3 regions of the Xanthobacter variabilis genome follow, and region 3 is predicted to be linked to each of the others. Evidence: predicted binding sites of a transcription regulator. Region 3 holds the regulator's gene; each other region holds the start of a gene.
What was found. Region 3 encodes PhoB, which activates phosphate uptake and scavenging genes when phosphate is short. Its sites were predicted from a motif close to TGTCATNNANCTGTCAT; they were not measured.
Positions count from the first base shown of each region.

Region 1: a site for PhoB is predicted at 3,198-3,214, ahead of V5F26_RS08740 (YdcH family protein). Genes of this name have one in related genera too.
Region 2: a site for PhoB is predicted at 3,597-3,613, ahead of V5F26_RS01510 (alpha-D-ribose 1-methylphosphonate 5-triphosphate diphosphatase). Genes of this name have one in related genera too.

Region 1 is NZ_CM195533.1:2,001,424-2,006,521, forward strand. Features, by position in the region: gene V5F26_RS08720 (YqgE/AlgH family protein) at 330-947, opposite strand; gene V5F26_RS08725 (protein-disulfide reductase DsbD domain-containing protein) at 1,163-2,011, shown strand; gene V5F26_RS08730 (peroxiredoxin) at 2,091-2,576, shown strand; gene V5F26_RS08735 (YdcH family protein) at 2,643-2,849, opposite strand; gene V5F26_RS08740 (YdcH family protein) at 3,252-3,431, shown strand; gene V5F26_RS08745 (ABC-F family ATP-binding cassette domain-containing protein) at 3,646-5,098, shown strand, end outside.
Region 2 is NZ_CM195533.1:343,210-348,307, forward strand. Features, by position in the region: gene V5F26_RS01495 (GNAT family N-acetyltransferase) at 2-523, shown strand; gene argB (acetylglutamate kinase) at 623-1,528, opposite strand; gene V5F26_RS01505 (hypothetical protein) at 1,863-3,488, shown strand; gene V5F26_RS01510 (alpha-D-ribose 1-methylphosphonate 5-triphosphate diphosphatase) at 3,670-4,803, shown strand; gene V5F26_RS01515 (DUF2125 domain-containing protein) at 4,923-5,098, opposite strand, start outside.
Region 3 is NZ_CM195533.1:498,317-503,414, forward strand. Features, by position in the region: gene V5F26_RS02210 (aspartate aminotransferase family protein) at 1-432, opposite strand, end outside; gene V5F26_RS02215 (GcrA family cell cycle regulator) at 1,063-1,590, shown strand; gene phoB (phosphate regulon transcriptional regulator PhoB) at 2,015-2,716, opposite strand; gene phoU (phosphate signaling complex protein PhoU) at 2,811-3,533, opposite strand; gene pstB (phosphate ABC transporter ATP-binding protein PstB) at 3,553-4,377, opposite strand; gene pstA (phosphate ABC transporter permease PstA) at 4,499-5,098, opposite strand, start outside.

The sequences.
Region 1 (5,098 bases), 1.5 Mb from region 3:
TCTGTGCTCCAGTCGGTGCTCGATGCGCGCGGCGGCCAGCTGCCGGGCGCGTGGAGTTCTCGTGCGGGCAGTTCGCGCAAGACTGCTGCCCCGCGCGACTTTCCGAATTTGAGAGCGGTGGGGCCGCAGCTGAAAACGTCGGCTGCGCGCTGGCACGCGCGTAATCCCCTCCGGGTTACCTGCCGGGGCAGGATCAGCGGCTTCGGAGCCCATAGACGCGGGCCGAATAGGCGAGCACCGCAACAGCCGAGACCCCCAGGACCCAGTCTCAGGCGCGATCTCGACGGAGCGAGAACAAACGTCGTGGCCTTACGCTGCTGCTCGCTGCCTCAGGCGTGGCCGGCGTCGCTGGAGAGCATGCCGGGGTCGATGCCCAGCTTCTTCAGGGCAGCGTCGTAGCGGGTTTCCAGGCTGCGTCTGAAGATCAGGTCCGGGTCGGCGGGGCAGTTCAGCCAGCCATTGGCCTGGATCTCCGCTTCCAGCTGACCGGGCGCCCAGCCGGCATAGCCCAGCGCCAGCACCGCATTATGCGGACCGGTGCCGCCGGCAATGGCCTTCAGAATGTCCAGCGTCGCCGTCAGGCAGATGCCGTCATCGATGGGCAGCGTGGAATTCTCAATGAAATAATCGGCCGAATGCAGCACGAAGCCGCGGCCGGTCTCCACCGGCCCGCCTTTCAGCACCTTGATGGCGCCGGCGCTTTCGGGCAGCAGGATGCGCTGGGTTGCGGGCACCACGTCCAGCTGCACCAGCAGCTCACCGAAATCGATGTGGTTCGCGGGCTGGTTCACCACGATGCCCATGGCCCCTTCCGAGGAGTGGGCGCAGACATAGACAAGGGTGCGCGCGAACTGCTCGTCGCGCATGGTGGGCATGGCGATCAGCATCTGCCCGTCGAGGAAGCGCGCGCCGCCTTCCCGGGCGTTCGGGGTATCAGTCGCGTTCATGCTGCAAGCGTACCGCGCATCGGGTGTTTTGGGAATGAGCGGATGTGGACAGGGCATCACGTGCTCTTGTCCCCCGGCCGCAGGCGATGGTGCGCCGCGCCTGCTCACAGCCTTGTGCATGCGGGGGGCTTTGCCCCGGGGGCGCGAGAGGCTACCGCCAGCATATGACAAGCATCGCATCTGGCCGCGCGGCGCACGCCGGCTCCGATCCCGCCATGTCCACCGACCATAAGATCGCCGTGTGGGCGGGGAGGCTGGCTGTGCTCGCGGCCGTGTTGGCGTTCTGGACCAGCGCGCGGGCGGCGGAAACCGATGCGGTGAGCCTGCCTGGTGCGGAGGTGCGCCTGCTCTCGGCCGGCGGCAGCGGGGCGACGCGCGAGGCGGGCATCGAAATCCGCCTGCAGCCCCACTACAAGACCTATTGGCGCTATCCCGGCGACAGCGGCGTGCCGCCCCTGATCTCCTTCGAGGGCTCGCAGAACGTGGCTGATGTGAAGGTCGGCTGGCCGGCGCCGCGCCGCTTTTCCGATGGCAGCGATGGCTTTTCCATCGGCTACAAATCGAGCGTTCTGTTTCCGCTCACGGTGACGCTGAAGGACCCGGCGCAGCCGGCGCGGCTCGACATGGTGATGGACTTCGCCGTGTGTGAGAAGCTGTGCATGCCGGCCAATGCCCGCCTTGCCCTGGAGCTGGAGACGACGCCCGACCCGGCGGTGGCGAAGCGCATCGCCAGCGCCCGCGCCAAGGTGCCCGAGCCGGCGGAACTGGGGGCGCCGGGCGCCCCCTCCATCCTCTCCGTGCGATTGGATGAGGGTGCGACGCCGCCCCAGCTGGTGGTGGAAGCGCGGGTGGGCACGCCGATGGCCGACCTGTTCGTGGAAGGCCCCGATGCCCATTGGGCCCTGCCGCTGCCGCAAAAGACGGCCCTGCCCGATGGCCTGGCCCGCTTCACCCTGCCGCTGGAAGGCGTGCCAGCCGGAGCGGATCCCCGCGCGGCCCGGCTCACCTTCACGCTGTCCGACACGCCGCGTTCCATCACCACCCAGGCGGTGGCGCAGCCGTAATCGGGGCCCTTTCCTCCTCCGGAAAACTACGTATTGTCCGCGAGCGGCCGTTCCCGGCCGTTTTCTCGTGGAGAGTGCCATGTCCATCTCGGTTGGCGAAAGCCTGCCCTCCGCCACCTTCCGTGTGATGACCGCCGATGGTCCGGTGCAGAAGAGCACGGACGAGGTGTTCAAGGGCAAGCGGGTGGTGCTGTTCGCGGTGCCGGGCGCCTTCACGCCCACCTGCCACCGCAACCATCTTCCGGGCTTCGTGGCCAATGCCGATGCCATCAAGGCCAAGGGCATCGACACCATCGCCGTGGTGGCGGTGAATGATCCGTTCGTCATGGGGGCTTGGGAGAATGCCTCCGGCGCCGCCGGCAAGATCCTGTTCCTGGCGGATGCCGACGCGAGCTTCTCCAAGGCCCTGGGTCTCACCTTCGATGGTTCGGCCGCCGGCCTCGGCGTTCGGTCCCAGCGCTATTCCATGGTGGTGGAAGACGGCGTGGTGAAGGTGCTCAATGTCGAGGATTCGCCCGGCAAGGCCGACGTTTCCGGCGCCACTGCCCTGCTCGGCCAGCTCTGAGCCGGCGGGCGAGCCCCCGCGTCTGCGCGCGAGCGGACGCCGCCCTGGCGGCGTCCGGCCTTCGCCTCAGGCGATGATGTCGGGGAAGAGCTGATCCTCGATATGGGTGATGCGGTCCTTGAGCTGGAGCTTGCGCTTCTTCAGCCGCTGCACCTGGAGCACGTCGGAGCCCGAAACCACGGTCAGGGCTTCTATGGCGACATCGAGATCCCGATGCTCCTGCCTCAGACGCTCCAGAAGGATCTTCAGATCCCGTTCCTCGTCAATGGTCATGCACCCATCCGTCGCAACCCGCGCCCGGCCCGGTCACCCGCGGGCGACACCCCCGAAAGGGTGATGCCGTCAGGCAGGGCGGCCGATCCGCATCCCCCAAAGGACGGGTCGGTGCCCATTGGCGGCGATTGCCCGCCGCGCCGGCCGGGGCTTCCCCCGCCGCGCCCCCGAAAGGACGTTCCCCACATGGCGGCGGAGCGCCGCCATGCCCTCGATCACATCTTCGACAGAACGGGTCCCGCACCCGGTGCCCGCCGCGCGCCGCGAGCGCGCCAAACGACTATGGCATGGGCTTTTCGCACTGCAAGACATCTTCCGAGGCAAAGAGCAAGAAAGGTGGTCGACTTCACGTCAGCTCCATGACACACTCAAAAGCGTGATGCAGACAGGGAGTGGCTCAGTATGTCCATCCAGTCGCACCTTCAGGAGTTGAAGCGTCGCCACGCGGCTCTCGATCAGGAGATCGCCCGCGAGCTTGCCTCCCCCGCCAAGGACTCGGTCCGGGTTGCGGAACTCAAGCGCAGAAAGCTTGTCCTCAAGGACGAAATGAATCGCCTCGGCGAATCGTCCACAATCCATTGATGATCAACCGGTGATGTCACCGACGTGGGGCCTTGCTCTGCGGCGGCGGACGGACCGCGGTTAAGGCCGAAGGCACGCGCCTGCGGGCGGGCCCCGGGCGATGTCGTGTGCGCGGTGCCGGAAGCGGCGTCGCTCGGACGGCACCGGGCCCTCTCGGGCGCAGGCGGAGCGCATCCCCTTTGCGTTCCGCCGCCGGTGGCTTAAATCGGGCGTCATGGCCCCACCGCTGATCCTGCTCCAAGACATCCATCTGCGCTTCGGCGCCACCCCTCTCCTCGACGGGGCGGACTTGTCCGTCTCCGCCGGTGATCGAGTCTGCTTGGTCGGCCGCAACGGCTCGGGCAAGTCGACGCTGCTCAAGGTGGCGGCGGGATTGATCGCGCCCGATGACGGGACGCGCTTCTTCCAGCCCGGCGCAACCGTGCGCTATCTGCCGCAGGAGCCGGACTTCACCGGCTATGCGACCACGCTTGCCTATGTCGAGGCCGGCCTCGGCCCCGGCGACGACGCCTACCGTGCCCAATATCTCCTGGAACAGCTGGGTTTGACCGGCCAGGAGGACCCCGCCCATCTCTCTGGCGGGGAGGCGCGGCGGGCGGCGCTCGCGCGCGTCATCGCCCCCGAGCCGGACGTGCTGCTGCTGGACGAACCCACCAACCATCTCGATCTGCCCGCCATCGAGTGGCTGGAAAGCGAGCTTAGGTCGCTGAAATCCGCCATCGTGCTCATCAGCCATGACCGGCGTTTCCTGGAAAACCTGTCCCGCGTCACGGTCTGGCTCGATCGCGGCGAGACGCGGCGGCTGGAGCAGGGCTTTTCCGGCTTCGAGGCCTGGCGCGACGGCGTGCTGGAGCAGGAAGAGACGGAGCGCCACAAGCTCGACCGCAAGATTGTCGCGGAGCTGGACTGGCTGCGCTACGGCGTCACCGCGCGGCGCAAGCGGAACGTGCGGCGCCTGGGCCTCCTGCATTCCATGCGCAAGGAGCGGCGTGAGGAGCGCCGCGCCCAGGGCAATGTGAAGCTCCAGGTCAGCGAGGGCGAGACCTCCGGCAAGCTGGTCATCGAGGCCAAGGCCATCTCCAAGGCCTATGGCGAGCAGGAGGTGGTGAAGGAGTTTTCCACCCGCATCCAGCGCGGCGACCGCATCGGCATCGTCGGGCCGAACGGGGCGGGCAAGACCACGCTCATCAAGCTGCTGACAGGCGAGATCGCGCCTGATTCGGGCACGGTGAAGCTGGGCACCAACCTGGAAATCGCCTCCCTCGACCAGAAGCGTTCGGCGCTCGCCCCCACCACGACCCTGCGCGACGCCCTCACCGGCGGCGGCTCCGACACGGTGATGGTGGGCGGTACGCCCAAGCACGTCATGGGCTATCTGAAGGACTTCCTCTTCACGCCCGAGCAGGCCAATACGCCGCTTTCCGTGCTTTCGGGCGGCGAGCGGGGGCGGCTGATGCTGGCGCGGGCCCTGGCCTTGCCCTCCAACCTGCTGGTGCTGGACGAGCCCACCAACGACCTCGACCTGGAAACCCTCGATCTGCTTCAGGAAATGGTGGCCGACTATCCCGGCACCGTGATCCTGGTGAGCCATGATCGTGACTTTCTGGACCGCACCGTGACCAGCGTCATCATGGCCGAGGGCCACGGCCTGTTCCGCGAATATGCGG
Region 2 (5,098 bases), 160 kb from region 3:
CATGCCGATCCGCCCAGCCACTCCCGAAGACAGCCCCGCCATCGCTGCCATCTATGACGCCGCCGTGCTGGCCGGCACCGCCTCCTTCGAGATCGACCCGCCCGGGCCGGAGGAGATGGCGCGCCGCCAGCAGGCCATCATCGCCGCAGGCTATCCCTTCCTGGTGATGGAAGAGAACGGACAGGTGGTGGGCTATGCCTATGCCAGCGCCTTCCGCCCCCGCGTCGCCTATCTGAACACGGTGGAGAACTCGGTCTATGTGGACGAGACCATGCACGGCCGTGGCATCGGCAAGGCCCTGCTGGAGGCCCTGATCATTGAGTGCGAGGCGCGCGACTTCCGGCAGATGGTGGCCGTCATCGGCGATAGTGGCAATGAAGGCTCCATCGCCCTGCACCGCGCCTGCGGCTTCGCGCCCATCGGCACCCTGCCCGCCACCGGTTTCAAGCTGGGGCGCTGGATCGACACCGTTCTGATGCAGCGCGCCCTCGGCCCCGGCGCCAGCACCCTGCCGAGCCGGTGAGGCGCGGCGCCGGCGGCGCTTCGGCGCGGCAGGCTTCCGCAGTGGAGTTCGCGCGCGAAACATGAAAGGCCCGGAAACACCGCTTCCGGGCCTTTGTCGTCAGCGGGTGATGAGGGTGCCGGCGCCGTGGTCGGTGAGAAGCTCCACCAGCACCGCGTGGGGCACCTTGCCGTCGAGGATGACCACGCCTTCCACGCCCTTTTCCAGGGCATAGATGCAGGTTTCCACCTTGGGGATCATGCCGCCGGAAATGGTGCCGTCGGCGATCAGCGCGTGCGCCTCGGCGATGGTGAGCTTGGGGATGAGCTGCTTGTTCTTGTCCAACACGCCGGGCACGTCGGTCAGCATCAGCAGGCGCTTGGCGCCGAGCGCGCCGGCAATGGCGCCGGCGAAGGTGTCGGCATTCACATTATAGGTGCCGCCATCCACGGCCGCCGCCACCGGCGCCAGCACCGGCACCAGGTCGCGGCCGAGGATCTGGTCCAGCACCATGGTGTCCACGGTGTCGGGCTCGCCCACGAAGCCGAGGTCCACCACCTGCTCGATCTTGCTCCCGGGATCGACCACGGTGCGGCTGGCCTTGCGGGCGCGCACCATGTTGCCATCCTTGCCGCACAGGCCGATGGCCTTGCCGCCGGCCTCATTGATGAAGCCCACGATCTGCTTGTTGATGGAGCCCGCAAGCACCATCTCCACGATCTCGACGGTGGCCTTGTCGGTCACGCGCAGGCCGGCCGCGAACTCGGACTTGATGCCGAGCTTCGTCAGCATGGCGCCGATCTGCGGGCCGCCGCCGTGCACCACGACCGGGTTCACCCCGGCCTGCTCCAGAAGCACGATGTCGCGCGCGAAGTGGCGGGCCACTTCCTCGTCGCCCATGGCGTGGCCGCCGTACTTCACCACGATGATGGTGTCGTCATAGCGCTGCATGTGAGGCAGCGCCTTGGCCAGGACTTCAGCCTGGAGCTGCGCTTCCGCGATGGGGGACAGGACGGTCTCGGTCATGGAGATCTCGCTCAAGCGGGTCAGCCCGAGGGGCTTTTGAGGGACCTGCGGGCGGGTGCCGGCGCCGGTCCCTGGAACGGCGCCCTCATAGCCCGTTCGTCGCCGCCGGGGAAGGGCGCGTGCCGCTGTTGACAGGTGACGGGAGGGTCATTCCACCGCTCGCGAAAACGTGATGATAAGGAGCCTCCGGCGCACCACAATCGAGGTGCGAAGAGCACGCCGCACGGCGTGTCCACCGGGTGCCGAGACCGCCGCTGTTCGAGACCATCGCCGCTCACGCATTCAACCCAAGCATGCACGCTTCAGGGCGGGCATCCTCAGGCAGAACCCCTCCATGTCCGCCCAGACCCAGTCTCCGACCCCGAAGGCACCTTCCGCCGGCCTGCGCCTGCCGCCCCGGCGCCCCCATGACCTGTCGCGCGGCCTCATCGCGGTGCTGTTCGTGGTGTGCCTGGCGATCGCCGCCATCCCGATCCTCACGCACCCCATTCCACCCCTGTCGGACTATGTAAACCACCTGGCGCGCATGCACATCATCGCCGCGCTGCCCCACGACAAGGATTTGGCCCGCTTCTATTTCCTGGATTGGTCCATCCTGCCGAACCTGATGATGGACATGGTCGTTCCCATCATCGACCGGTTCACGAACATCTATCTGGCGGGCGAGATCTACACGCTCATGTGCTTCGCCCTCATCACGGGCGGCACGCTGACCTTGCACCGGGCCCTGTTCGGCAGCTGGTCGGCCATTCCCCTGCTCGCCTTCCCGCTGCTCTACAACGCCATCTTCCTCGTTGGCGTGATGAACTATTATTTCGGCATCGGGCTTGCGCTGTTCGCCCTCGCCTTCTGGAGCCTGCTGCGCGACAGGCCCTGGCCGGCGCGCTACGCGGTGTCCACGGCGTTCGTTGTGGCCCTGTTCTTCTGCCACCTGTTCGCCGCCGGCGTTTACGGCATCGGCATTCTCTCGTTCGAGCTGGGGCGCCTGTTCACGCGGCGCAACACGCCGCTGGTGCCGCGTCTGGTGGATTTCGTCGCCTCGGGCCTGCCGTTCCTGGTGATGGTGCCCATGCTCATCGCCAGCCCCACCTGGGGCCTGTCGACCCAGAATATCTGGGAGCCCCAGGGCAAGCTCCAGGGCGTCGAGTTTGTCATCAACGTCTATTACGACATCGTCGCCTTCGTGCTCACCGCGGTGGTGGTGCTGGCGGCGGCCTGGGCCATTCAGCACCGGCTGCTGCGCACCAGCCCGCTGCTGGTGCCGCTGCTGGTGGTGTCGGGCGCGGTCTATCTCGCCATGCCGCGCGTGGTGTTCGCTTCCTATCTCGCGGACCAGCGCCTGCCCATCGCCATCGCCTTCATGGTGCTGGCCACCATCCAGGTGGATCTGCGCCACCGTCTGGCCCAGCGCGGTTTCATGGTGGTGCTCATCGTGCTGCTGGCCGTACGCGTGGGCGAGGTGCAGATGGTGTGGAACCGCCTCACCCAGTGGACGACGAATTTCGACAAGTCCATCAGCCTCATCCACCCCGGCTCGCGGGTGCTGGTGGCCTATGCGGACGCGCAGGGCGGCAACGACCCGCGTGACCTTGGCCTGGTGCATGCCGCCTGTCTCGCCATTATCGAGCGCTCAAGCCTCGTCACCACCGCCTTCGCGGTGAAGGGCAAGCAGATCCTGCGCGTGCACACCCCCTATCGCGACCATGTGGACACCGAGGACGGCACCCCGCCTTTGGTGGAACAGCTGCTGCTGACCGAGGAGGAATCCACCCCCGACGGCCCCCGCTACTGGGACCTGTGGCCCCAGCATTTCGATTATGTCTACCTGCTGTTCACCGAGCGCGGCGCGCCCAATCCCGATCCCGACCGGCTGAAGATGGTCTATGAGGGTGAGCGCTTCCAGCTCTACCAGGTCATCGCGCCCAAGCCGGCCACGACACCGGCGGCCGCCAGCAACTAGGGTGTTTTCGGGCGCGCCATTCCGTGTGAGGAAGGCGCGCCCGCGCCACGAACGGGAGCCCCTGCCCCATTTCATAAAGCGCTGAAATGCGCCAAGAGAGGCCCTCGGCGTCACGGCGCTGTCACCCATTTCTGTCAGGGCGGGATATCCCCTGCCCCGACAGCACGCATCCGGAGTCGTGATGGAATCCGTCCTCACCCATGCCCGCCTTGTCCTGGACGACCGCGTCGTCGAGGGTACGCTGGTGGTGCGCGACGGCTTCATCAGCGCTGTCGAGGAAGGCCGCAGCCACATGGCTGCGGCGGTGGACTGCGCGGGCGACTTCATCTGCCCCGGCCTCATCGACCTGCATACGGACGCGCTGGAAAGCCACTTCGTCCCGCGCCCCAAGGTGTTCTGGCCCGACGCGCGGGCCGCCGCCCTGGCCCATGACGGGCAGGTGGTGGCCAGCGGCATCACCACCGTGTTCGACGCCATCTGCGCCGGCGGCTTCGACCAGGCCAAGATGGAGCGGCGCGAGCTGTTCACCGTCATGCTCGACGCGGTGGAGGACGGGGCGGACCTGTTCCGCGCCGATCATCGCATTCATCTGCGCTGCGAGATGACGGATCCGGACCTGATGAGCCTGGCCACGCCGGCCCTGGAACGGCCGAAAGTGGCCCTTGCCTCCCTCATGGATCACACGCCCGGTGCGCGGCAGTGGCGCAATGTGGAGAGCCTGCGCGGCTTCCTTTTGGGCATCGGCAAGACCGCCGCCGAGGCGGAGGCGGAGATCGAAACCCGCGCTGCCCGCGGCCGCGCCTCGGTGGGGCTCAATTTCGGCCCGCTCTCGGACCTGCTGCGTGGCACCTCCATCATCCGCGCCAGCCATGATGACACAACGCCGGAGCATGTGGAGCTGGCGCGGGACGCGGGCTGCACCATCAGCGAGTTTCCCACCACCGTGGTGGCGGCGCGCTCCGCCCACGCCGCCGGCCTCACCACCATTGGCGGCGCGCCCAACGTGGTGCGCGGCGGCTCCCACTCCAACGGAGTGGCCATGAAGGATCTGGTGGCCGAGGGCCTGCTTGACGCGCTGGCCTCCGATTACGTGCCCGCCAGCCTGCTGCAGGCGGCGACCGCGCTTCACTTCCGGCAGGGTCTGCCGCTGTGGGATGCGCTGGCACTGGTGACATCCGCGCCGGCGCGCATGGCCGGCCTTGCCGATCGCGGCCGCCTCGCCCCCGGTCTGCGCGCCGACATCACGCGCTTTCACATGGTGGAGGGCACGCCTGTGGTCCGGCAGGTGCTGGTGAGGGGCGAGCGCGTCTTCTAGCCGTCCGGCCAGCCCCGTAACACGCCGCGTGCAGCACACAGGCACAGAAACGCGACCGGTCCCCACCGGTCCCCGCGCTCAAGCCGAGACGAAGACTGCCAATCGGACTCCGCCCTGCCTCAGAAGGCCGGCGGCAGGTTGCCCACCGGGAAGCCCCCAAGCCTGAGGCTGCCGGACTTGAAGGTTACCGCGAAGGTGACACCCTTGCGCCCCTCCACCTCGGCAGGCTTGCCGACCATGGCGAGGGCCCCCACCACGGGCGAGAGCTCCGGCGGCACCACTCCGGCCTGGTCGA
Region 3 (5,098 bases):
CTTGGCGTTGCCGCCCGCGGCGATGGTCGCCAGGGTGCGGCCATGGAACGCGCCCTGGAAGGTGATGATCCGGTTCTTCTCCGGATCGCCGTTCGCGAACTGGTATTTGCGCGCCATCTTAATGGCGCACTCCAGCGCTTCCGCACCCGAATTGGTGAAGAACATGGTGTCCGCGAAGGTCGCGGCGGAAAGGCGCGAAGCCAGCTTCTCGCCGCCGGGAATGCGGAACAGGTTCGAGGTGTGCCAGAGCTTCTTCGCCTGCCCGGCCAATGCCTCGACCAGATAGGGATGGGCGTGGCCCAGCACGTTCACCGCGATGCCGGCGGTAAAATCGAGAAAACGTCGCCCGTCCGTCGTGACGAGCCAGCAGCCCTCTCCCCGTTCGAAATCGAGGTCGATGCGCGCATAGGTCGGCAGAACGGCGGTGATCACGTGATCCTCCTGAGAACGAGCCTTGATCCGGCAACATTACCGGCCAAAGACGACGTCTCCGTTGCTGGTTGTGAGCCAAAATCCAACGCGAATGCACTTTTCGCGCGGGAGATCAGCCGGTGAATGCTCCGGAAGATGGAGCGAACGCGCGCTTGAGCCGTGGAAGCGCCGCAATGACGGACCAGAAGAACCGCCATCGCCTTCGCGGCGCAGGCCCCGGACAAGCGAGAATTAAAAAGGGCCGCCCCAGCGGGGGAGCGGCCCGACACCCGTGAATACTAATGATCGCGCGCGCGAGGTCAACATTTCTCCACGCATCTTCCGCCGGGCAGGCGCTCACGGCGCGCAGCGGCGGGCGGACGCCAAGGAACTGGGGAAAACGGCGTCAGAACGTTAACCGACTCTGTCGCTCGCGCAGGGCATATTGTAGCGTGCTGACCGTCGCCTACGAGATCTCGTGCGACTGAGCTTCCTGGGACCCATAGGTTGTTAACCTTCTGCATGCGGAGCGCATGTGGGGCCGAGGAGGGAGTCCGAGTCGTCTCTGGCAGCATGGCGGTGCTGCCGCCACGGCGGAAATACGGTGCCGCATATCCGGCGCCGAGAAGATGCGGCAGATGGAGAAGAGCGATGAGCTGGAATGACGAGCGCGTCGAACTCTTGAAGAAGCTCTGGAGCGAAGGCCTCTCCGCGAGCCAGATTGCCAATGAGCTGGGTGACATCACGCGCAATGCCGTGATCGGCAAGGTGCATCGCCTCGGCCTGTCCGGCCGCGCCAAGACGGCGACGCCGGCGGTGCGCCCGCAGCGCCCGGCGGCGCGGCCCGAGGGCCAGCGCGAGCAGCCCCGGCCCCAGCGCCCGATCACCCAGGGCAACACGGCCCTTGCGGCAGATATCGACGACATGCCGGAGGAGGCACCCGCCCCCGCGCCGGCGCCTGAAACCAACAGCAACGTCGTCCCCATGGGCCAGCGCTGCACCATCATGAACCTGACCGAGAGCACCTGCCGCTGGCCGGTGGGAGAGCCAGGCACCGACAGCTTCTATTTCTGCGGTGCCAAGAGCAATCCGGGCATGCCCTATTGCACCCATCACGCCCGCATCGCCTACCAGCCGGTGCAGGATCGTCGGCGCGATCGCCGGCTTGCCTATCTGTGAGCCTCCCATACGGCGCCTGCCCTTCGGGCGGGCGCCGCTGGTTTCGGGATCTTGAAGGCTTGGCTGCGTCCGGACTTCGCCGGGCCTAAATCCAGCAAAGCGCGGCGCCTGCCGAGGCGGCCGGCCACCAGCACCACTTTTGACGGCCAGTGAAAAGCGCAGTGTTTGTTGCCGCATGAGGCGCCGGCATTCACATCAAAGCGCCAGCGCAGCCGGCAACATCTCCGGACTTTTGCGCATTTTGGTCTTTCGACGCGCCGGATACAGTCTCGCGGGCGGAATACACTCCCGAGCGTTTCTCGGACTTGCGACACAGCTCTAAATCAATGATTTAAAGCGCACCCTCGCGCGGCGCGCACGTTTCGTCGCGCGAAACACCTCTGACGCCGTCCCCTGCCAAAGCAGGGAAGACGTGTCGCAGCGCTCAGTGGGCGCGGGCAAACATCTCGTTGAACGAGTAGCCAGCTCCGCGCACGGTTCGGATGGGGTCGGATTGGCGCCCGCGATTGATCGCCTTGCGCAGCCGCCCCACATGCACATCGACGGTCCGCTCGTCGATATAGACATCCTGTCCCCACACGCCGTCCAGAAGCTGCTCACGCGAGAACACCCGGCCGGGGCTCTGCATGAGAAATTCCAGCAGCCGGAACTCGGTGGGGCCCAGATGCACTTCCCGCCCGGCGCGGTGGACACGATGGGTTTCCCGATCGAGCTCGATGTCGCCGGCACGCAGCAGCGTCGCCACATGTTCCGGCTTCGCCCGCCGCAGCAGCGCGCGCACCCGGGCCAGCAGCTCCGGAACGGAGAAGGGCTTCACCACATAATCGTCCGCGCCGGTGGCGAGGCCACGCACGCGCTCGGTTTCCTCGCCACGGGCGGTGAGCATGATGACCGGCAGACGCTCCGTCTCCGGCCGGGTCCGCAGCCGGCGGCAGAGCTCGATGCCAGACAGGCCCGGCAGCATCCAATCCAGGATGACGAGATCGGGCACGCTTTCGCGCAGCCGCGTTTCGGCATCATCGCCGCGGCCGACATTTTCGACCGCATAGCCCTCCGACTCCAGATTATACCGGAGCAGAAGGGTGAGCGGCTCCTCATCCTCGACGATCAGAATACGCGCCGGCACAGTCTCTCACCCATGTCGAACATTCGGTCGCCGGGCGCCATTCCCGCGACACCGGACCGACGGCGGAGCCAGGGCCCCGCCGCCGAGCTCAAACTCACGCCGTGCGGCCAGGAAAGGCCACGGTGGTGTCGCTGGAGGCGTCCGCCTTCGGGCGGCTCTCCGGCAACACCTGACCGGTCACCATGTAGTAGACGACCTCGGCGATATTGGTCGCATGGTCACCCATGCGCTCGATATTCTTCGCGCAGAACAGGAGATGCGTGCACACGGAGATGTTGCGCGGATCTTCCATCATGTACGTCAGAAGCTCGCGGAACAGCGACGTGTACATGGTGTCGATGGCGTCGTCGCGGCCCCACACGTCGAGCGCCTTGCTCTCGTTGCGGCCCGCATAGGCGTCCAGCACCTCCTTGAGCTGCTCCAGCACCAGGTCAGACATGTGCTCCACGCCACGCACCAGCTTCTGGGGGTGATATTCCCCCTCGATGGCGATGACGCGCTTGCCCACGTTCTTGGCCAGGTCGCCGATGCGCTCCAGGTCGTTGGCGATGCGGATTGCGGCGACGATCTCGCGCAGGTCGCTGGCCACCGGCTGGCGCTTGGCGATGACGAGCACCGCCTTGTCCTCGATGTCGCGCTGCACCTGGTCGATGCCGGCGTCGAGGGAGACCACCTTCTGGGCGACGCTGATGTCGCGCTTGATGAGGGCGGTGACGGCGTCGGCGACCAGGCGCTCCGCCTGGCCTCCCATCTCCACGACCTTGCGGCCGATGTCCTTGAGTTCGACGTCGAACGAGGTGACGGTATGATCGGGCATCTGTACCATTCCCCTGGCCTCAGCCGAAGCGGCCGGTGATGTAGTCACGCGTCTTGATTTCCTTCGGGTTCGTGAAGATCACGTCCGAAGGCGCCACCTCGATCAGCTCGCCCAGATAGAAGAAGGCGGTGATGTCGGCGCAGCGCGCGGCCTGCTGCATGTTGTGGGTCACGATGACGATGGTGAAGTCGCGCTTCAGCTCGTCGATGAGGTCCTCGATCTTCGAGGTGGAAATGGGGTCCAGCGCCGAGGTGGGCTCGTCCAGCAGGATCACCTCGGGCCGCACCGCGATGGTGCGGGCGATGCACAGGCGCTGCTGCTGGCCGCCGGACATGCCGAGCGCGGAGGTGTTGAGGCGATCCTTCGTCTCGTCCCAGATGGCCGCCTTACGCAGGCACCATTCCACACGCTCGTCCATCTGCGACTTGTTCAGCCTCTCATGCAGGCGCACGCCGAAGGCGATGTTGTCATAGATGGACATGGGGAAGGGCGTGGGCTTCTGGAACACCATGCCGATGCGGCTGCGCACCACCGTGGAATCCAGCTCCTTGCCGACGATGTTCACGCCGTCGAACAGCACCTGGCCTTCCGCGCGCTGGCCCGGATAAAGGTCATACATCCGGTTGAACACGCGCAGCAGCGTGGACTTGCCGCAACCGGAAGGCCCGATCATGGCGGTGACGCGCTTTTCGGGAATTTCGAAGTTGATGTTCTTCAGCGCATGGCTCTGGCCATAGTAGAACTGAAGACCTTCCACCTTCAATTTCACCGGCGCGGGCGGCGCATCGGGCCGGGCCGCGACCGAGGTGGCGATGCTGATGGACGGATCGACCGCAGACGTCATCTGAGCCTCACTAGATTTGGGTCGCCCGGGGGCAGCCGGGCTTGGGTCCTGTGCGGCCCGGCACCAAGGGCGCCGGGCGGAAGAGCGGGGCGCATCGCGCAGGTGACGCGCCCGTGTTCGTTCAATGGCCGCGCGACAGCACGAGGCGCGAGACGACGTTCAGCACCAGCACGCCCACGGTGATGATGAGCGCACCCGCCCAGGCGAGAGCCACCCAATCATCGAAGGGGCTGCCGGCATATTGATAGATCGCGACCGGCAGGCTCGCCATGGGGCTGTTGAGGTCCAGCGACCAGGCATTGTTGCCGAGCGAGGTGAACAGCAGCGGCGCCGTCTCGCCGGCCGCGCGGGCGATGGCGAGCAGCAGGCCGGTGACGATGCCGGCGCGCGCCGCGCGCCAGGTGATGAACATCACCACCTTCCACTGCGGGGCACCGAGGGCGAATGCCGCCTCGCGCAGGCCAACGGGGACCAGGTTCAGCATGTCCTCGGTCGTGCGCACCACCACCGGGATCACCAGGATGGCGAGGGCAAGCGAGCCGGCCCAGCCGGAGAAGCCACCCAACGGCACCACCAGCAGGGTGTAGATGAACAGGCCGACTAGGATGGACGGCGCCGACAGCAGGATGTCGTTCACGAACCGGGCGGCCGCGGCGATCTTCGTGCCCTTGCCGTTCTCGGCGAGGAAGGTACCGGCAAAGATGCCGATGGGCGCGCCGAT